One region of the Pseudomonas sp. GW821-FHT02A11 genome, then DNA from elsewhere that is predicted to be linked to it. Evidence: predicted binding sites of a transcription regulator. Region 1 holds the regulator's gene; each other region holds the start of a gene.
What was found. Region 1 encodes sigma-54, which starts transcription at its own class of promoters, with help from an activator protein. Its sites were predicted from a motif close to ANTGGCATNNANNTTGCTNT; they were not measured.
Positions count from the first base shown of each region.

Region 1 (5,136 bases):
AAAAGAACCGGACCACGATCATCACCAGCACCCGCATGACAGTCTTCCCTCAGAAGCAATATGCGGAAACCGCGCAACCCGTTAGAATCGACGGCTTTAACGGCGTGAGCACCGGTACGGGTATGAAGGCCTATCTAAAAGAAAGCAGGATACACCTGCTATCGAACGCAAGAGGACAGTATGAGGCTCCTTAAAACCCTCCCTATTTTGCTCGGCCTGGGCGCAGCACTGGGAAGCGTGAGCGCCTGGGCTCTGCCGAACGATCAAGTCCAGCCTATCCGTGTTCAGGCCGACGACGCCCAACTGGACGACAAGCAAGGCGTCGCCACCTACACCGGTAACGTGATCATCACCCAGGGCTCGATGAAGGTCACCGGCAACAAGGTGACCATGACCCGCACCCCGGAAGGTGACATCGACGTCGTGACCTCGGTGGGCAACCTGGCCTACTTCGAGCAGTTGCAGACGGCCGGCGACCCCAAACCCGTTCAGGGCTGGGGCGTGACGATCCAGTACCACGCGCCGCAAAACCGCATCGTGCTGATCGACAAGGCCAAAGTGGTCGACAAGGACAACAACGTGACCCAGGGCGAGAAAATCGTCTATGACACGGTCAGAAAGCTTGCCAGTGCCGGCCGCGCAACAGGCAGCAAGGTCACTGAAGCCCGTCCTCGCGTCGACATGGTGATCCAGCCGAAAAAGAAAACCGACCAGCAGAAGGCCCAGTAATGGCGACGCTGAAAGCCCAACACCTGGCCAAGGCCTACAAGGCTCGCCAGGTCGTACGTGATGTCAGCCTGTCCATCGACAGCGGTCAGATCGTCGGCCTCCTGGGTCCTAACGGCGCAGGCAAGACGACATGTTTCTATATGATCGTCGGCCTGGTTCAGGCCGATCAGGGCCGCGTCCTGATCGACGACCAGGACGTCAGCCATCAGCCCATGCACGGCCGCGCACGCGCCGGTATCGGCTACCTGCCGCAGGAAGCCTCGATCTTCCGCAAGCTGTCGGTGTCGGACAACATCATGGCCATTCTCGAGACCCGCAAGGAACTCGACCGCGCCGGGCGTCGCAAAGAGCTGGAGAGCCTGCTTCAGGAATTCCACATCACGCACATTCGCGACAACCTTGGCATGAGCCTTTCGGGTGGCGAACGCCGCCGTGTCGAAATCGCACGCGCCCTGGCCACCGCCCCCAAGTTCATCCTGCTCGACGAACCCTTCGCCGGTGTCGACCCGATCTCCGTGGGTGACATCAAGCAGATCATCTACCATCTCAAGGCCAAGGGCATCGGCGTTCTGATCACTGACCACAACGTCCGCGAGACCCTCGACATCTGTGAAACGGCCTACATCGTCAACGATGGGCAACTGATCGCAGAAGGTGACTCTGAAACCATTCTCGCCAACCAGTTGGTGAAGGAAGTGTATCTCGGCCACGAGTTCCGCCTGTAAGCGGCCGATGGCAAGGGTTGGCGGATGAACGCAACATGCGACTCATCGCCAACCTCGCATTAATTGCCATCACACCCTAGGCAAACACACAGGTTTCAGGCATATAATTTGCTTAAGTTGGCGCCCCGGCGCCCTAGTAGTGGATGGCGCCCATGTGCGCCGGCGAATAAGGTGTTAAGTCCCTGCCATGAAACCTTCGCTAGTCTTGAGAATGGGCCAGCAGCTGACGATGACACCGCAGCTGCAACAGGCCATCCGCTTACTCCAACTGTCGACGCTGGATCTCCAACAGGAAATTCAGGAGGCACTGGAGTCAAACCCTATGCTGGAGCGCCAGGAAGAAGGCGACGATTTCGATAACGCCGACCCCATGGCCGACAATATCGAAACAAAGCCCACCCCTGAGATTCAGGAACCGACCTACCAGGAATCAGCACCGACCGTCGACACGTTCGAAGACAGCGAGTGGAGCGAAAGCGAACGCATTCCCAACGAACTGCCCGTCGACACAGCCTGGGAAGATGTCTACCAGACCAGCGCCAGCAGCCTGCCCAGCAATGACGATGACGAGTGGGACTTCACCACCCGCACCTCCGCGGGCGAGAGCCTGCAGAGCCATCTGCTGTGGCAACTGAACCTGGCACCGATGTCCGATACCGACCGCCTGATCGCGGTCACGCTGATCGACTGCATCAACAACCAGGGTTACCTGGACGAATCCCTCGAAGAACTGCTGGACGCTTTCGACCCGGAACTCGACATCGAGCTGGACGAAATCGAAGCCGTGCTTCATCGCATTCAGCAATTCGAACCCGCAGGCATCGGCGCCCGCACCCTGAGCGAATGCCTGCTGCTGCAACTGCGTCAGCTCCCGGCCAAGACCAAGTGGCTCGCCGAAGCACAGCGGCTGGTCAGCGACTACATCGACCTGCTCGGTAGCCGCGATTACGCGCAGCTGATGCGCCGCATGAAGATCAAGGAAGACGACCTGCGCCAGGTCATTGAACTGGTCCAGAGCCTCAACCCGCGTCCCGGATCACAGATCGAATCCACCGAAGCCGAGTACGTGGTGCCTGACGTCATCGTGCGCAAGGACAACGAGCGCTGGCTGGTCGAGCTGAATCAGGAAGCCGTGCCGCGTCTGCGCGTGAATCCGCAGTACGCAGGTTTCGTGCGCCGCGCCGACACCAGCGCCGACAACACCTTCATGCGCAACCAGTTGCAGGAGGCGCGCTGGTTCATCAAGAGCCTGCAAAGCCGCAATGAGACCCTGATGAAGGTCGCCACCCAGATCGTCGAACATCAACGCGGGTTCCTGGAGTACGGCGACGAGGCGATGAAGCCGCTCGTGCTGCACGATATCGCCGAAGCGGTTGGCATGCACGAGTCAACGATTTCTCGTGTCACCACGCAGAAATTCATGCACACGCCGCGCGGCATTTACGAACTGAAGTACTTCTTCTCCAGCCACGTCAGTACCTCCGAAGGCGGTGAATGCTCGTCCACGGCGATCCGCGCGATCATCAAAAAACTGGTTGCTGCGGAAAATCAGAAAAAGCCGTTGAGTGACAGCAAGATCGCTGGTTTACTGGAGGCACAAGGCATTCAAGTGGCCCGTCGCACAGTCGCCAAATACCGCGAATCTCTAGGGATAGCGCCTTCAAGCGAACGCAAGCGACTGATGTAAAGGGCACAGGCCACAGCGTTCCAGTGGCAGGCATCCAAGCCTGCCTCTTAATGCACTGGCAACGAAGGAGAAGCTGTATGCAAGTCAACATCAGTGGACACCAACTGGAAGTAACCAAGCCCCTGCGCGAATACGTCGAGCTGAAACTCAAAAAGCTCGAAGGGCACTTTGACAAGATTACCAACGTTCAGGTGACGATGGCCGTCGAGAAACTCAAACAGAAGATCGAGGCCACGCTGCATATCCACGGTGGAGAAGTGGTTGCCAATGCGGAACATGACGACATGTACGCGGCAATCGACCTGCTCACTGACAAGCTGGACAGACAATTGCTCAAGCATAAGGAAAAGCAGCAAAGCATCCTCAAAGGTGCGGCAGCTCGCTGATACCCCTCATCCATGATCCGACTTGAAAACATCCTGACCCCTGGCCGTTCCCTCGTGAACGTGCCAGGCGGCAGTAAAAAAGCTGTACTCGAAGAGATTGCCAAGCTGATCGGCAAAGAAGTGCCCGAGTTCGACTGGCAAACCGTCTACGAAAGCCTCATCGCCCGCGAAAAGCTCGGTTCGACCGGCTTTGGCAACGGCATCGCCATTCCTCACTGCAGACTCAAAGGCTGCACCGCGCCGGTCAGCGCCGTGCTGCATCTTGAACGCCCGGTCGACTTCGACGCCATTGACGGCGCGCCCGTGGATCTATTGTTCGTCCTGCTCGTCCCCGAGGCGGCCACCGACGCGCACCTCGAACTGCTGCGCCAGATCGCCAGCATGCTCGACCGTGCCGACGTGCGGGCAAGCCTGCGTGGCGCCAAAAGCAGTGATGAGCTCTACAACGTCGTGCTTCACGTTCAGAACGGTCACTGATCATGCGCATGATCATCGTCAGCGGTCGCTCCGGCTCCGGCAAGAGTACGGCCCTCGATGTTCTCGAAGACAGCGGTTTCTACTGCGTCGATAACCTGCCCGCGGGCTTGCTCCCCGAACTGGCCGAGCGCGCGCTGATCAACACTGAGCTCGCCGAGCCGTTGCTGGCCGTTTCCATAGATGCCCGCAACCTGCCCAGCCACCTGACACGCTTCCCGCGCCTGCTCGAAGAGGTGCGTGGGCGGCACATCCGCTGTGACGTGCTGTTCCTGGACGCCGAAGAATCCACGTTGCTCAAACGCTTTTCCGAAACGCGCCGCCGCCACCCGCTGAGCAACGCCACACGCTCGCTGGCCGAAGCCATTCGTGACGAAAAGAACTTGCTCGGGCCGATCATCGACTTGGCCGACCTGACCATCGATACGACCCACCTGAACCTCTACCAGCTGCGCGACACCCTCAAGTTGCGCCTGCTGAACAAGCCAGAGCCGGGCACTGCGTTTCTGATCGAGTCGTTCGGCTTCAAGCGCGGCATGCCGGTGGACGCCGACCTCGTGTTCGATGTGCGCTGCCTGCCCAATCCTTACTGGAAACCCGAACTGCGCGCGCAATCGGGGCTCGACCAGCCGGTGGCCGATTACCTGGCGGCTCAACCTGATGTCGAGGAAATGTTTCAGGACATCTCCTCATACCTGATCAAATGGTTGCCGCGCTTCGCCGCCAGCAGCCGTGCATACGTCACCATTGCCATTGGCTGCACCGGCGGGCACCACCGCTCCGTCTACCTGACCGAACGCTTGGGTCAGGTCCTGCAACAATCGCTCAAGAATGTTCAGGTCCGCCACCGCGACCTAAGCTGAAAGGACCCCCAACGCGATGCCCGCTCACCAGATCACCATCATCAACAAGCTGGGCCTGCACGCTCGCGCCGCAGCCAAGTTCGTCGGCGTCGCCGGCAAATTCCCGTGCCAGATCCGGGTCGGCCGCTCGCCGGACAGCATGGTCGACGGCAAAAGCATCATGGCCGTCATGATGCTCGCCGCCGGCAAAGGCACCGAGATTCATTTGCTGACCGAAGGCGACGACGAACAGGCTGCGCTGGAAGGCCTGATCGAGCTGATCAACAACAAGT
Region 1 is NZ_JBWKWB010000018.1:22,517-27,652, forward strand. Features, by position in the region: gene lptC (LPS export ABC transporter periplasmic protein LptC) at 1-194, shown strand, start outside; gene lptA (lipopolysaccharide transport periplasmic protein LptA) at 181-729, shown strand; gene lptB (LPS export ABC transporter ATP-binding protein) at 729-1,454, shown strand; gene AC07V9_RS21750 (RNA polymerase factor sigma-54) at 1,642-3,141, shown strand; gene hpf (ribosome hibernation-promoting factor, HPF/YfiA family) at 3,219-3,527, shown strand; gene ptsN (PTS IIA-like nitrogen regulatory protein PtsN) at 3,540-4,004, shown strand; gene rapZ (RNase adapter RapZ) at 4,007-4,864, shown strand; gene AC07V9_RS21770 (HPr family phosphocarrier protein) at 4,881-5,136, shown strand, end outside.

Region 2 (5,136 bases), on a different contig from region 1:
GCTCTGCCGGGGCTTGAAACAGTGGCGCCGGAGGAAAAGTCCTGGGAGACATTGGCCAGCGCGACCCCATCCCCAACAGCGGTGCGCCCGCCGCCGAGCATGGACGAGGAGTAGACGGCAGAGAATTCTGCGCGAGAGGATTTGAAGCCTGTAGTACCGACGTTGGCGATGTTGTTGCCCGCCACTTCCATTCGTTTGTGTGCCGCGTGCAAGCCAGCGACCGCGATGTTGAATGACATGAACACTCCCTGAGTCGTCAGCGACGACACTTGCGTCAATGCATGGTTTTAGCCGGGCAAAGGAATGCGTTCGACGGGGTTGATCCGACGACATTCGTTTGTCAGCGAATTTGAGTCTCGCATTGACGGGAGTAGGAATTTTCTAGTTATCGAGTGGGATGGGTCTTGATGTTTTAACGCACTGTAATCGCATGCGCTGTGGGGTTTTCTCTAACGGCAGACCCTCCAAAACCCAGCGCCAAAACACCCGACCTCCTCCAAAAAAACAAAAAAAAACCCCTCAAAAGAGGGGCTCGAACTACAGCAAAATCATCGCAACGCTATCAGGTCATCTGAATCGTGGTTTGCAGAATGGTGCTCTCGGTCGAGATCGTCTTCGCGTTCGCCTGATAGTTGCTCTGCGCCTTGATCAACTGAACCAGCTCACCGGTCAGGTCAACGTTGGATTCTTCCAGCGCAGAACCGGTAATGCTGCCCAGCGTACCGGACTCCGGCGTACCGGTGACCGGGATGCCCGAAGCGTAGGTTTCACGCCACATGGTGCCACCCGCTGGCGCCAGGCCCTGCACGTTGGCGAAGGTGGTCAATGCAACCTGGCCGATCACCTTGGACTGACCATTGGTGTACGTCGCGAACAGGTTACCGCTGGAGTCCACGTTCATCGCACTGATCTGGCCGGTGTAGTTACCGTCCTGGCTCTTGGAGATCGCGCCACCGGCGGCGTTGGTCTGGGTGGTGGCCAGCATGTCCAGCTTCATCTTGGCGGATGCGCCCGCGCCGTTCGCGACCCACGTCGTGGTCGAACCGACAGTCTTGCTTTGCGCCGGCACCCAACCGTCGATGCTGAAAGTTCCGTCGCTGTTAACACTCACGCCACCACTGGTGACCGTCGGGGTCACCAGATTGCCCGAGGCGTCGAAGGTCAGCTCGGTCGCCGCCGGAGTCGTCGAGTTCTCAGGGTCGGTGATGCTGCGGCCGTCGATCAGGGTGTACATGGTCCAGTCGTTGGTGTCTGTCTTGCGGAAATACTGGGACAGGGTGTGTTCGTTACCCTGACTGTCGTAGATCGGCGTGCTGTACGTCGACGTGTAGGTCGTGGTGTCGGCCGGATCGAACGCAGCGCCCGTTACGATAGGCTTGGACGAGTCCAGGTTGGACTTGATGGTAATGGTGCTCGTCGCCTTCGGCGCCATGTTCGAGGTGTCGACCTTCAGATTGGTCAGCACGCCGTTCATCACGTTGCCGTTGGCATCGACGCCGTAGCCCTGCAAGTTGTTGCCGTTGGTGTCGATGATGTTGCCGGAGCTGTCGGTATGGAAGTTACCGGCACGGGTGTAGAGCTTCTCGCCGTTGTTGCTCAGCAGGAAGAAACCGTTACCGTTGATTGCCAGGTCCAGATCACGGCCGGTGCCGGTGGTCAGCGCACCTTGGGTGAACTGCTGAGTCACAGCCGCGGTGCGAACACCGCTACCGACGTCGGTACCGCCCGAAGTGCCGCGAATGGATTGCGCGTACTGGTCAGCAAATTCCGCACGGGACGCCTTGAAACCGACGGTCGCGACGTTGGCAATGTTGTTGCCGGCGACGTCGAGACTTTTGTTCGCTGCGTAGAGCCCACTCAGACCGATATTGAAAGACATACTTCACTCCTGCGCCGTCGAGTCGGCTCTAGATCCCGATTTGTTGAACTTTGGACAAGGCGATGTTGGTGCCGTTGGCCAGATTAAGAGTCATTGAGGTACCCGCCGAGCCCATGGTGACACTGGTCACCGTCGCAGGCAGGTAGGTGGTCAGGCCCGTGGACGTGCCATCGAGACTGCCCGTTGCCTTGAAGCTGTAATTACCCGATTCCAGCTGATTGCCCGCATCGTCCTTGCCATCCCAGGTGAAGCTGGCGTTGCCGGCTTTTTGCTGGCCCAGGTCAAGGGTGCGAACCACGCTGCCGGTGCTGTCGTAAATCTTCACGGTGGTGATCGTGCTGGTCGAAGGCACCACGGCCTGACCGGTCATGCCTTTGGTGGTGTCGACATTGGTCGAACTGGCGTCGGCGATCACCGAACGGCCCACCAGCGACGAAGCCTGCAGCGCCTGCGAAGACTGGTACATGCCACCGATCGCATCGACCGAGGTGCTCAGGTTCTGCATGGTTTCCAGGCTGCTGAACTGCGCCAGCTGGGCCACGAACTCGCTGTTGTCCTGGGGATCGAGCGGATTCTGGTTCTGCATCTGGGTCACCAGCAACTGCAGGAACGAATCCTTGCCCAGGGTGCTGGCGCCGGTGGTGCTGTCGCCGGTCTTGCCGGAGGTCACCGTCTGCAGCGACTTGATGTAGTCGCTGGTTGTGGTGTCGTTAGTAACGGTCATTGCGTTCGCCCCTTATCACTGACCCAGGGTCAGGACCTTCTGCATCATTGTTTTGGCGGTGTTCATGATTTCCGCGTTGGTCTGGAACGAACGACTGGCCGAGATCATGTCAGCCATCTCATTGACCACATTGACGTTCGGGTAATAGACGTAACCGTTCTTGTCCGCAGCCGGGTGATTTGGCTCGTAACGTGCTTCCAGGTTGGAGGCATCTTCAACGATGCCGGAAACCTGTACGCCGGTGCCGGCCTGGCCCTGCTCTTCGAACAGCGAAGCGCTGCCGCCAGACTCCTGGCCCTGAAACACGGTGGCAAACACCGGGTGCCGTGCGCGATAGGTCTTGTCCATGCTGGAGGACACGGTCTCGGCGTTGGCGATGTTACTGGCCACGGTGTTCAGACGAGTGTTCTGCGCACTCATGCCGCTACCGGCAATATTGAAAACACTGGATAGGGACATGAATTACTCTCCGCGCAGGGCCGATACGAGCCCTTTGAACTTACTGTTGAGCAAGGTGAAGCTGGCCTGGAAGCCGATGGCGTTTTCAGCGTAATTGGCGTTCTCGACCTGAGCGTCGACGGTGTTCTGGTCCAGCGACGGCTGCGATGGCGTGCGGTACAGCAGGCTCGCTTCACCCGAATCCACGCCTTGCGCCTCGATGTGATGGCTGTTGGTGGTGTTCAGGGCGAACGTGCCGTTCTTGGCCTTGTCGCTTTCAGCGGCCAACACCTTGGAAAAGTCCAGGTCGCGCGCCTTGTAGTTTGGCGTGTCGGCGTTGGTAATGTTGTTGGCCAGCACTTCAGCACGTTGAGCGCGGAAGTTCAGCGCTTTCTCGTGAATGCCCAGTGCGTTGTCGAAACTGATGCTCATGTCGGGAACCTTTATCGGTTGACCAGATGTTCGTGACAGAGAGATAGCAAGTGGCGTGCCAGTTCTTGCAAAGCCCGTATTACGGGGGATTGAAGGCAGTTGCCCAGGGGAGATGCCAGAAAAGCGGCAAGGGGTTTCCGCTGAGGAGGAGGAAAGCGGCAAGGTGGGTGCCGTTTTTTTGCCGTTGATTGCGGATGCGGATTTGCCGCCGTGCACGCAATGCCCCTGCGGGACCGATTTCAGTCGCGAAGGATGTTCAGGCGACAGATCTGTATCGGATGTACCGGCATCTCGCGAATGAATTCTCCCACAGGTCAGGCGCTCAGCTTCACCTGTTGCTGTTCATGCCCGAAGATCAAAAAAAGATTCGGATTTTTCCTCTCCGCATGCGATTCCCCTGTGGGAGCGAATTCATTCGCGAAGGATATTCAGGCGACAGATGCGTGTCGGGTGTACCGGCATCTCGCGAATAAATTCGCTCTCACGGGTTATGCAGCTGCGCGGGTCAAGCGGGAGGGATGCCGGAAGAGCCGCCCCCTGCCATGGATCGCAGCCGCAAAAAAGAAAACCCGCCAAAGCGGGTTCTCCAAAACACAACCAACCCAACATCACTTGGCCTGGTAAATAATCCCGGGACTGCACTGCACCATCTGATAATGATCCGGCAACCCGTTCAACGCCTCCGACGCCCCGAGGAACAAATAGCCCCCCGGCTTCAACGTCGCATGAATGCGCAACAGAATGTCCTTCTTCACCTCAGCGGAGAAGTAGATCAACACATTGCGGCAGAACACGATGTCGAACTTGCCCAACGCCGCATAACTGTCCAGCAGGTTGAACGAACGAAACTCCACTCGACTCTTGATTGGCGCCTTGACCGTCCAGCGCCCCGGCGTCTTCTGGTCGAAGTAGCGCTGCAACCGATCCGGCGACAGGCCTCGGCCAATCGCCAGGCTGTCGTACTCGCCCGTCTTGCAGTTGGTCAGCATGCTGCCCGACAGATCAGTCGCGACAATCTGCGCCCCGGCCTTCAACTGGCCCGGATTGCTGCGCTCGAACTCATCGATCGACATCGACAGCGAGTACGGCTCTTGCCCCGACGAACACGCCGCCGACCAGATGCGCGGACGCAAGCCGGGGCTGGCCTTGATCTGCTCCGGCAACACCTTGTTCTTGAGCACCTCGAACGGGTAGGTATCGCGAAACCACAGGGTTTCGTTGGTGGTCATCGCATCCACCACCTGCTCGCGCAAACCACTGCGCGGCTGTGTCTGGATACGCTGAATCAGCTCGCCCAGCGATTTCAGCCCCTGCTGCTCCATCAGCTTGTTCAGGCGGCTGGAGACCAGGTACTGCTTGTTTTCACCCAGCAAAATGCCACAGGCTTTTTCCAGGAAGACCCGGAACTGCTCAAAATCCAAATTACCTGTAGACATGCCGCCTCTCAAATCATGTGAACAGCCGAGGAAGACCCTCCTCAGCTGATATCTGCCGCTCTGATGCGATCGACCACTCTAGCTGCAAGATCGTCCGGCCGGAACTTGGCCAGAAAATCGTCGGCACCTACCTTCTTCACCATCGCCTGGTTGAACACCCCCGACAACGAGGTGTGCAGGACGATATGCAGCTTTTGCATGCGCGGATCGCTGCGAATCTCTGCAGT
Region 2 is NZ_JBWKWB010000020.1:29,292-34,427, reverse strand. Features, by position in the region: gene AC07V9_RS22825 (flagellar hook protein FlgE) at 1-239, opposite strand, end outside; gene flgE (flagellar hook protein FlgE) at 563-1,879, opposite strand; gene AC07V9_RS22815 (flagellar hook assembly protein FlgD) at 1,908-2,603, opposite strand; gene flgC (flagellar basal body rod protein FlgC) at 2,619-3,062, opposite strand; gene flgB (flagellar basal body rod protein FlgB) at 3,066-3,473, opposite strand; gene cheR (protein-glutamate O-methyltransferase CheR) at 4,082-4,909, opposite strand; gene AC07V9_RS22795 (chemotaxis protein CheV) at 4,951-5,136, opposite strand, start outside.
Region 2: the regulator sigma-54 is predicted to act here: its motif matches at 3,517-3,536, upstream of flgB (flagellar basal body rod protein FlgB).

Region 3 (5,136 bases), on a different contig from region 1:
GCAGGCCGGCTTCGAAAGCCTTCTTGGTCACGAAACGGGTTTGCGGCATAGGGCCGTCTTGAGCGTCAACCAGCAGCAGAACGGAGTCAACCATCGACATCACGCGCTCTACTTCACCGCCGAAGTCGGCGTGGCCCGGGGTGTCCACGATGTTGATGTGGTAGCCGTTCCAGTTGATGGCGGTGTTTTTCGCCAGAATGGTAATGCCGCGCTCTTTTTCCTGGTCGTTGGAGTCCATCACGCGTTCGTCATTGAGTTCGTTACGCTCAAGGGTGCCGGACTGGCGCAGAAGCTTGTCGACGAGGGTAGTCTTACCGTGGTCAACGTGAGCAATGATGGCGATGTTACGTAGATTTTCGATCACTTGTGTATCTCGATCAGAGGATTCGGTCAGCAACCTAGTGTAGGCCGCTATGAACAGTGGAGCCGGCGAAAGCCGTTACGGCTGACGACTGGTGTCGGGGGGCCGGTGACGCAAGCCACAGGCAAACAGCCCCGGGCACTTAGCTCGGTCGATAAACGCGCACATTGGCATGCCCCTCACTGAGCAGATGATGAGCATGCAGGCGACTCATGACGCCTTTGTCGCAATAAAGCAGGTACTGGCGTGTTTCATCCAGTTCCTTGAAACGGCTGTTCAATGCAAAGAACGGCAGCGTTTGTACTTCAATGCCCGACAGTTCCAGCGGGCGGTCTTCGGCTTCATCCGGGTGACGGATGTCGATGACCACTTGTCCGGCCAGGGCCTGACTGACTTCTTCGACCTGAACGTCCTGGCCCAGCTCCTCGATCACGCGATCGATCGGCACCAGACGAGCGTTTTCGAGCGCACGCTCGAGCACGGCCATGTCGAATTCTTTCTCTTCGTGCTCGACGCGGTGGCGCTTGGCCGCCGTTTTCGGGTTAACCGAAATCACGCCGCAGTATTCAGGCATGTGTCGAGCAAAATCGCCGGTGCCGATCTGATCGGCCTCGTCGATGATGTCCTGCTTGTGACTGGCGATCAGCGGGCGCAAGACCAGCTTTTCCGTCACGCAGTCGATGACCGACAGGTTGGGCAGTGTCTGGCTGGACACCTGGGAAATCGCCTCGCCGGTCACCAGCGCGTCGATGTCGAGCCTGTCGGCTATGTGGGTCGCAGCGCGCAACATCATACGCTTCAATACGACGCCCATATGACTGTTATCGACTTTTCCGAGAATTTCTCCCAGAACTTCTTCGAACGGTACGCTGACGAACAGCACCCGCTGGGAGCTGCCGTACTTCTTCCAGATGAAGTGCGCGACTTCCATCACGCCCAGCTCGTGGGCACGACCGCCCAGATTGAAGAAGCAGAAATGGCTCATCAGGCCGCGGCGCATGACGTGATAGGCCGCGACGGTGGAGTCGAAACCGCCGGACATCAGCACCAACGTCTGCTCCAGCGAGCCCAACGGGTAGCCGCCGATGCTGTTGTGCTGGCTGTGAATCACGAACAGGCGCTGGTCGCGGATTTCAATCCGCACCTCGACCTGCGGCTCTTTCAGCGAAATGCCGGCAGCGCCGCATTCGCGGCGAAGTTTGCTGCCCACGTAACGCTCGACGTCCATCGAGCTGAAGCTGTGATGGCCGGCACGCTTGCAGCGCACCGAAAAAATCTTGCCGGGCAAGGCATCACCGAAATGCAGCTTGCACTTCTCATAGATGTCATCCATATCGCCCAGCGGGTATTGATCGACCTGGAGAAAATGCGCGATGCCCGGCATGCAGCTCAGGCGCTCGGTCATTTCGCGCAGGACCTTCGCGTCCTCGACCCTGGTTTCGACCTCGAGGTTGTCCCACACGCCATCGACCACCAGCGCCGGGTCCAGATCGCGGAGCACGGTACGGATGTTCTTGGCCAGCTGTTTGATGAAGCGCTTGCGCACCGGCCGGCTTTTGATGGTGATTTCTGGGAAAACTTTGACGATTAGTTTCATGAAAACAGCGCGCGAAGTGCCGGTCGAAAAAGGGGGGCGCGGATTATAGCGGAAATTGCTCAAGGTTTAACCAGTTATCGCACAGCCGATCATAAGCGCACCAAAATGGCACTGTATACAATCCGAGAGCACCATAAAGGTGCGCTCATTTTCATAAATGCGACGTTTTGACCCGAAAAACCCGGTGTTTTATGCAGGAAACCCAACACGGGGCACTGGCATGCAAATTGCTCCCTTGTGAGGCAGGTTGCCTTGGCCGACTATCGCGCCCGGCATCACCCATATTAGGGGCCCACCACTACCCGGCCCTAAGTCACCCCGGAGGACAACATGTCGAAGTCGGTTCAACTCATCAAAGATCATGACGTAAAGTGGATTGATCTGCGCTTCACGGACACCAAAGGTACTCAGCACCACGTGACCATGCCAGCCCGCGATGCGCTGGAAGACGATTTCTTTGAAGTCGGCAAAATGTTCGACGGCTCGTCCATCTCCGGCTGGAAAGGCATCGAAGCTTCCGACATGATCCTGCTGCCAGACGACGAAACCGCCGTTCTGGACCCGTTCACCGAAGAGCCGACCCTGATCCTGGTTTGCGACATCATCGAACCTTCGACCATGCAAGGTTACGATCGCGACCCACGCGCCATCGCTCATCGCGCCGAGGAATACCTGAAGACCACCGGTATCGGTGACACCGTCTTCGCAGGTCCAGAGCCAGAATTCTTCATCTTCGACGAAGTGAAATTCAAATCCGACATCTCCGGTTCCATGTTCAAGATCTTCTCCGAACAAGGCTCCTGGATGTCCGACGCTGACATCGAAGGCGGCAACAAGGGCCACCGTCCTGGTATCAAAGGCGGCTACTTCCCGGTTCCTCCGTTCGACCACGACCACGAAATCCGCACCGCAATGTGCAACGCCCTGGAAGAAATGGGCCAGGTCGTCGAAGTTCACCACCACGAAGTGGCAACCGCTGGCCAGAACGAAATCGGCGTGAAGTTCAACACGCTGGTTAAAAAGGCTGACGAAGTTCAGACCCTCAAATACGTTGTTCACAACGTTGCCGACGCTTACGGCCGCACCGCTACCTTCATGCCTAAGCCTCTGTACGGCGACAACGGTTCGGGTATGCACGTTCACATGTCCATCGCCAAAGATGGCAAGAACACCTTCGCAGGCGAAGGTTATGCCGGCCTGTCCGACACCGCTCTGTACTTCATCGGCGGTATCATCAAGCACGGTAAGGCCCTGAACGGCTTCACCAACCCGTCGACCAACTCCTACAAGCGTCTGGTTCCAGGTTTCGAAGCGCCAGTCATGCTGGCCTACTCGGCTCGTAACCGTTCTGCGTCGATCCGTATTCCTTACGTCTCCAGCCCACGCGGCCGCCGCATCGAAGCTCGTTTCCCGGATCCATCGGCTAACCCATACCTGGCCTTCGCAGCACTGCTGATGGCTGGCCTGGACGGCATCCAGAACAAGATCCACCCTGGCGACGCAGCCGACAAAAACCTGTATGACCTGCCGCCAGAAGAAGCAGCAGAGATCCCACAAGTTTGCGGCAGCCTGAAAGAAGCCCTGGAAGAGCTGGACAAAGGTCGTGCGTTCCTGACCAAAGGCGGCGTTTTCAGCGACGACTTCATCGATGCCTATATCGCTCTGAAATCGGAAGAAGAAATCAAGGTCCGTACCTTCGTACACCCACTGGAATACGAGCTGTACTACAGCTGCTAATCCGGTTCGCGCCAGCGCAAGCGGCGTGAAAGAGAGGCCTCCTTCGGGAGGCCTTTTTTATGCCTGCGGATCAACTCATGGTGGTATTTATTTGTCGTTTTTTTGGGCCGTTTTTCTGGATACTGTCCCGCTAGCCCACTGCCGGACGCTGCAATGACTGACATACGCTCAAACATGCTCAAACCACTCTTGGTTCTGCTTCTGGCTACGCCTTTGATTTCCGGCTGTGTCAGCAACGCGACCAACCCCCCATCGCCAGACACCCTGCGTCCGCTGATCGAGGCTATGAATCAACGCCTGGATATCGCCAACGATGTCGCCCAGAGCAAGTTCTACAGCGGCAAGTCTGTGCAGGACAGCGAGCGTGAGCAGTTGGTGATCGCCAATGCCGAGGCGCAGGCCGCCATCTACGCACTCGATAAAGCCGATGTGCGCCAGTTCATGACCGCGCAGATCGTAGCCAACAAGATGGTGCAGTACGCGCGCATCGCTCACTGGCAGGCCACTCAGCCGCCCGCGAAGCCGACCGACAGCCTGACCAGCGGGATTCGCGTACGACTCGATACGCTGCAGCCGCTGATGATGCAGAAGTACGCAGCGTTCCAGCCATATCGCAAAGACAGCGCCTGCCCGCGCTGGGTGCAAGCCGAGATTGAACGCCAGACGACGGACCCGATCACGGCAAAAGCACTGCAGCGGGCGGCAGCCGACTTGTGCGTCATGCCGGCCAAGCCCTGACGTGGATACACACCGAGACACGCCGCCAATAACGCTGCCTAAGCGGTTTTGCTCTATGCTGGCGACTGCGCCCGATGCTACAGCGGTATCAGGGCGCAAGCTGTCTTCTCCTGATCGTGGTCCTGGAGTATTCATGCGTCAAAGCCTTGCCCTTGTGCTGCTGTTGCTTGCGCTTCCCGCAGTCGCCCAGATCTACAAGTACACCGACGCCAACGGCAATACGGCGTACAGCAATCAGCTACCTAACGGTATCAAGGCCGAGACGGTCGAGCTGCCGCCGCTCAACAGCGTCAATACAGGCCCCCCGCCCCCTCCTGCGCCGAGCCCTTCCCCGGCCCAAACTCAAGGACAGCAAAACACCGCCGCCTATCAAGTGCTTGAGCTGACCGACCTGCCTCAGGAAGAAGCGCTGCGTGCCAACAATGGCTCGTTCACCGTGGGCGTATCGATCCAGCCGCGTCTGCAATCCGGGCATTTGCTGCAACTGCTGGTGGACGGCAAGCCCTATGGCCAGCCGACCAATATCCCTCGCCTTCAAGTGATGGAACTGGACCGGGGTGAACACAGCCTCTCGGTTCATGTGCTGCAAGGCGCGCAAGTCATCCAGCAGAGCCAGACGACAAACCTGACGGTGCAGCGAGTCCATGTCGGTAAACCTTGAATTCACCTGGCTGCGTGGCATTGCGCTTTGTCTGCTGATGCT
Region 3 is NZ_JBWKWB010000033.1:8,026-13,161, reverse strand. Features, by position in the region: gene typA (translational GTPase TypA) at 1-364, opposite strand, end outside; gene thiI (tRNA uracil 4-sulfurtransferase ThiI) at 504-1,958, opposite strand; gene glnA (type I glutamate--ammonia ligase) at 2,289-3,695, shown strand; gene AC07V9_RS27210 (chorismate mutase) at 3,849-4,433, shown strand; gene AC07V9_RS27205 (DUF4124 domain-containing protein) at 4,567-5,094, shown strand; gene AC07V9_RS27200 (DUF4124 domain-containing protein) at 5,105-5,136, shown strand, end outside.
Region 3: the regulator sigma-54 is predicted to act here: its motif matches at 2,173-2,192, upstream of glnA (type I glutamate--ammonia ligase).

Region 4 (5,136 bases), on a different contig from region 1:
TGCCATCAGGCTCCAGATGATCGGCCCACTCAATGTCGTGCACGCCGTGGTAGAGATCCTCGGCGTCCTTCATCGGGAAGCGCTTGAGCACCAACAGCACGCGGTTGGCCAAGCGCGACCACAGGCACAGCCGATAGGCGGTTTCCATGTCGGCGTGGCCACGAATGGTGGAGGTGTGTTCGCGGGTTTCCTGAAGGCCAAGCGCAGTGGCTTCCTCAGCGAGCAGGCCTTCGAGGCCTTTGGGACAGGTGAGGAAGAGTTCGTAGGGGTGCGACATGTGTATTCCAGAGCCTTTGGCTTGAGTGGCGGGACAACGCATTGTCCGGCCCGATTACAAGCAGGCGTCTTTCAAGGAGAACGCCTGCGTGGCACACAAGTTGTGCCGATTCACCGCCACGATACATTTCGCGGCGGCAGCGGTGCCGCACTCAACAGGGCGCGACACTTTGATATTAAAAAACCATTATTCAGCACGACAACGACCGTAATAAAAAGTCACATTGCTGACCCTTCGTCGTTTTAAATCTGACGTCAATCAGCCATCACCCGTTCTTGAGAACGACTCGCAAATTTCATCAAGACCCTCGTTTCAGGGGGCTCGGCGAAAAAAGTGCACTCGAAACGATTCAGCGCTTATGGTCTTAAAGTTCCAACGGTTACGTTCTTATGACAAAACGGTCATTCACAGCGTCCGGTGCATTGGTTAGAAATCACCTCAGGCCATCGGCGCAACGACGATGGTATCAAGGCCCGCGACGCCGGCAGCGGGCATAAAAGGCAGATGATTTCTGCCTGACCTCAACCTGAGGTCTCCAGGGACATTACAGTCAACAAACGAGGGCAACACCCTATGAGAAGACTTAAGCGTGATCCGTTGGAAAGAGCATTTTCGCGCGGATATCAATACGGCGTAACTGGTAAATCCCGTGAGCTTTGCCCATTTACTCTACCGTCGGTACGTCAAGCCTGGATCAACGGCTGGCGAGAAGGACGAGGCGACAACTGGGACGGTATGACCGGCACTGCGGGTATCCACAGACTCAACGAACTTCACGCGGTCGGCTGACACACCCGACTTAATAAGGTTTCTTAGGACTCAACATGGTTTCTTAACAGAGACCCGACAATCAGATTCGCTTTACACCTGAAACATGCACGTCCCATCCGGACGGCGGGCTTACGCCCAAAGAGGGGTTCCTTATCGGAACCCCTCTTTTTTATGGGCGCTATTTTGCTGGCTCTTTACCGAGGCATTGCCGCAATGGCGTCGACCGACTCGCGAATCAGCGCTGGCCCCTTATAGATGAAGCCCGAATACACCTGCACGAGACTCGCACCGGCAGCGATCTTCTCGGCCGCGTGCTTGCCTTCGGTAATGCCACCGGCCGCAATGATCGGCAGTTTCCCGCCCAGCTCACCGGCCAGCACTTTGACAATATGGGTGCTCTTCTCACGCACCGGCGCACCGGACAGACCGCCCGCCTCGTCGGCGTGGGGCAGGCCTTCGACGCCTTCGCGGCTCAGGGTGGTGTTGGTGGCGATCACCGCGTCCATTCCCGATTCCAGCAGCGCGCTGGCCACCAGCACGGTTTCTTCATCGCTCATGTCCGGGGCGATCTTGATCGCCAGCGGCACACGCTTGCCGTGGGTCTGGGTCAGGACTTCCTGTCGCAGGCGCAAAGCTTGGAGCAGTTGCTTGAGCGAGTCGCCAAATTGCAGGCTGCGCAGGCCCGGGGTATTGGGCGAGCTGACATTGACGGTGATGTAGCTGGCGTGGGCGTAGACCTTGTCCAGGCAGATCAGGTAGTCGTCAACCGCACGCTCCACGGGGGTGTCGAAGTTCTTGCCGATGTTGATGCCCAGAATGCCGTTGTAGTTGGCGGCCTGCACACGGCCGACCAGGTTGTCGACGCCCAGGTTGTTGAAGCCCATGCGGTTGATGATGCCTTCAGCGTGGGGTAGGCGGAAAATCCGCGGTTTCGGATTGCCCGGCTGCGGACGCGGCGTCACGGTGCCGATTTCGACGAAGCCGAAACCCAGCTGGGCAAAGCCGTCGATGGCCGCGCCGTTTTTGTCCAGACCCGCCGCCAAACCCACAGGATTGGGGAACTGCAGGCCCATGACCGTCACCGGAAAGCGCGCGGGCGCCTTGCTCAACAGGCCATTGAGCCCCAGCCGACCGCCTGCGCCGATCAGGTCGATAGACAGGTCGTGGGAGGTTTCCGGGGAGAGTTTGAACAGTAACTGGCGGGCCAAGTTATACATGGGCGGGCGCGGCTCGTTTGAGGCTGAAGTCAGCGGCCGATTATAGACAGCCCAAGGGTCGAGCGCGAGGCATGTCGCGAAGTTTGCATAAGGGCGGCCGGCCAATGGCATATCGCTTGCTTGAGCCTTCTTATAGAACGTGCTCCAACGGCGGAGCGCGCCTCGGACAATGACGTCGTCACTGCACAGGTAAAGGCTTGGCGCGGTGCGGCGTTTTTTTATGGAAGATCGCAGCCCTTTGAGCCTGCGGCCTTCAGGCGGAACCGAAAACCATGAACGACAGCTTCGATACGCCACAGGCGTGGATCAACGGCAGCGACGCGCCGGAACTGAGCAGCATCGATGTGGGTTTCATGCCCCTCACCGACAGCGCCTCACTGATTGTCGCCGCCACTCAGGGCTTCGCCCAGCTTTATGGCTTGAACATCAACCTGCGCCGTCAGAGCTCCTGGGCGAACCTTCGTGACAAGCTGATCAACGGCGAACTGCACGCTGCTCATAGCCTGTATGGGCTGATCTATGCCGCTCAACTGGGCATCGGTTCTCCCGCCAACGACATGGCCGTGCTCATGGGCCTGAACCAGAACGGCCAGAGCATCAACCTGTCTGCCGACCTGCAGCACGCAGGCGTGATCACTCCTGACGCACTGGACCTGCGCACGCACCAAAGCGGGACAAAACTCACCTTTGCCCAGACCCTGCCCACTGGTAATCACGCGATGTGGCTGTATTACTGGCTCGCCAGCCAGGGTATACACCCGCTGCAGGATGTCGACAGCGTGGTGGTGCCGCCGCCGCAGATGGTCGAACACCTCAAGGCCGGACGTATCGACGGCTTTTGCGTGGGTGAGCCATGGGGCGCCAGCGCTGTGAATCAGAACCTCGGTTTCACCCTGGCGACCAGCCAGACGATCTGGCCCGATCACCCGGAAAAAGTGCTGGGTTGCACCCGCGAGTTCGTCCAGCGCCACCCCAACACCGCGCGAGCGCTGATCATGGCCGTGCTCGACGCCAGCCGCTTCATCGAGGACAGCCTGGACAACCGCCGCAGCGCTGCACACATGCTCAGCGGCAGGGACTTCGTCAATGCGCAGGTCGAAGACATCGAGGCCCGCCTGCTGGGTCAATACGCCGACGGGCTGGGCAATCACTGGCAGGATCACCACGCGGTCAGCTTCCATCGTCAGGGCGAGGTGAACATGCCTTGGCTGTCCGACGGCATGTGGTTCATGACCCAGTTTCGCCGCTGGGGTCTGCTGCGCGAGGACCCGGATTATCTGGGTATCGCCAGCCAGGTGCAGCAACTGGCGCTGTATCGTCAGGCCGCCGAGGCGCTGGATGTGCCGGTGCCCGAATCGGTGATGCGCAGCAGCCAGCTCATCGATGGCAAGATCTGGGATGGCAGCGATCCGGTGGCCTACGCCCACGGCTTCAAACTTCATGCGCTGGCCGACGACACGTCTGTCACGCGCGCTCGCTGAAGGAGACGCGACGATGCTGCGAATCCTGCTGATCAACGACACGCCCAAAAAGGTCGGACGGCTGAAAACCGCGCTGACTGAAGCGGGCTTCGAGGTGATCGACGAGTCCGGCCTGGTCATTGACCTGCCCCAGCGGGTGCAGGCCGTGCGCCCGGACGTGATCCTCATCGACACCGAATCCCCCGGTCGCGATGTGATGGAACAGGTGGTGCTGGTCACCCGCGACCTGCCCCGACCCATCGTCATGTTCACCGACGAGCACGACCCGAACGTCATGCGTCAAGCCATCAAATCCGGGGTCAGTGCCTACATCGTCGAGGGCATTCACGCACAACGTCTGCAGCCGATACTCGACGTGGCCATGGCCCGCTTCGAAAGTGACCAGGACCTGCGCGCACAATTGCACGCGCGGGATCAGCAGTTGGCCGAACGCAAGCGCATCGAAACCGCCAAAGGCCTGCTGATGAAGATGAAAAACTGCAACGAAGAAGAGGCCTACACCCTGATGCGGCGCCAAGCCATGAGCCGTCAGCAAAAGCTGGTGCAGGTGGCCGAGCAGATCATCGCCATGAGCGAACTATTGGGTTGATGCCACCGTGCGGCCAACTGGCCCACGTTTTGCTACATGAATCACACAGGTAGCCAACGGCGGTTACCCACTTACGACAAAGACGTCGCACACCCCTTCGCTCAGCGCGGACAGGGTTGCGACGTTTTTTCGTTTTGGCCGCAAAAACGGGCCGGTGGAGCGCCGTTGGCTGCTCCACCTGCAAGACCCGACACGTGGCGGTGCAAGCGACTTCACCACCGACAACGATTTCCTGCAGATGAGGTGTGAGATGAATACAAGTTTCTGGAAAGCCGGCCACAAGCCCACGCTGTTCGCAGCCTTCCTCTATTTCGACCTGAGCTTCATGGTCTGGTACCTGCTGGGCCCTTTGGCGGTGCAGATTGCCGGCGACCTGCACCTCAGCACGCAACAGCGCGGCTTGATGGTCGCTACACCGATTCTCGCGGGCGCCTTTTTGCGCTTTCTGATGGGCATGCTGGCTGACCAGCTGTCACCCAAGACCGCTGGCATCATCGGCCAGATCATCGTCATCGTCGCGCTGCTCTGCGCCTGGCAGCTGGGCATTCACAGCTATGAGCAGGCGCTGCTGTTGGGCATTTTCCTCGGCATGGCCGGCGCGTCGTTCGCAGTGGCCCTGCCCCTGGCGTCGCAATGGTACCCGCCGCAACACCAAGGCAAGGCCATGGGCATCGCCGGGGCTGGCAACTCGGGAACCGTTTTCGCAGCGCTGATCGCCCCTGTGCTCGCCGCTGCATTCGGCTGGAGCAACGTTTTCGGCTTCGCCGTACTGCCGCTGGTATTCACCCTGATCGCTTTTAC
Region 4 is NZ_JBWKWB010000011.1:172,505-177,640, reverse strand. Features, by position in the region: gene rlmKL (bifunctional 23S rRNA (guanine(2069)-N(7))-methyltransferase RlmK/23S rRNA (guanine(2445)-N(2))-methyltransferase RlmL) at 1-277, opposite strand, end outside; gene rmf (ribosome modulation factor) at 851-1,066, shown strand; gene AC07V9_RS17565 (quinone-dependent dihydroorotate dehydrogenase) at 1,243-2,265, opposite strand; gene AC07V9_RS17560 (CmpA/NrtA family ABC transporter substrate-binding protein) at 2,538-3,746, shown strand; gene AC07V9_RS17555 (ANTAR domain-containing response regulator) at 3,760-4,335, shown strand; gene AC07V9_RS17550 (nitrate/nitrite transporter) at 4,586-5,136, shown strand, end outside.
Region 4: the regulator sigma-54 is predicted to act here: its motif matches at 2,369-2,388, upstream of AC07V9_RS17560 (CmpA/NrtA family ABC transporter substrate-binding protein).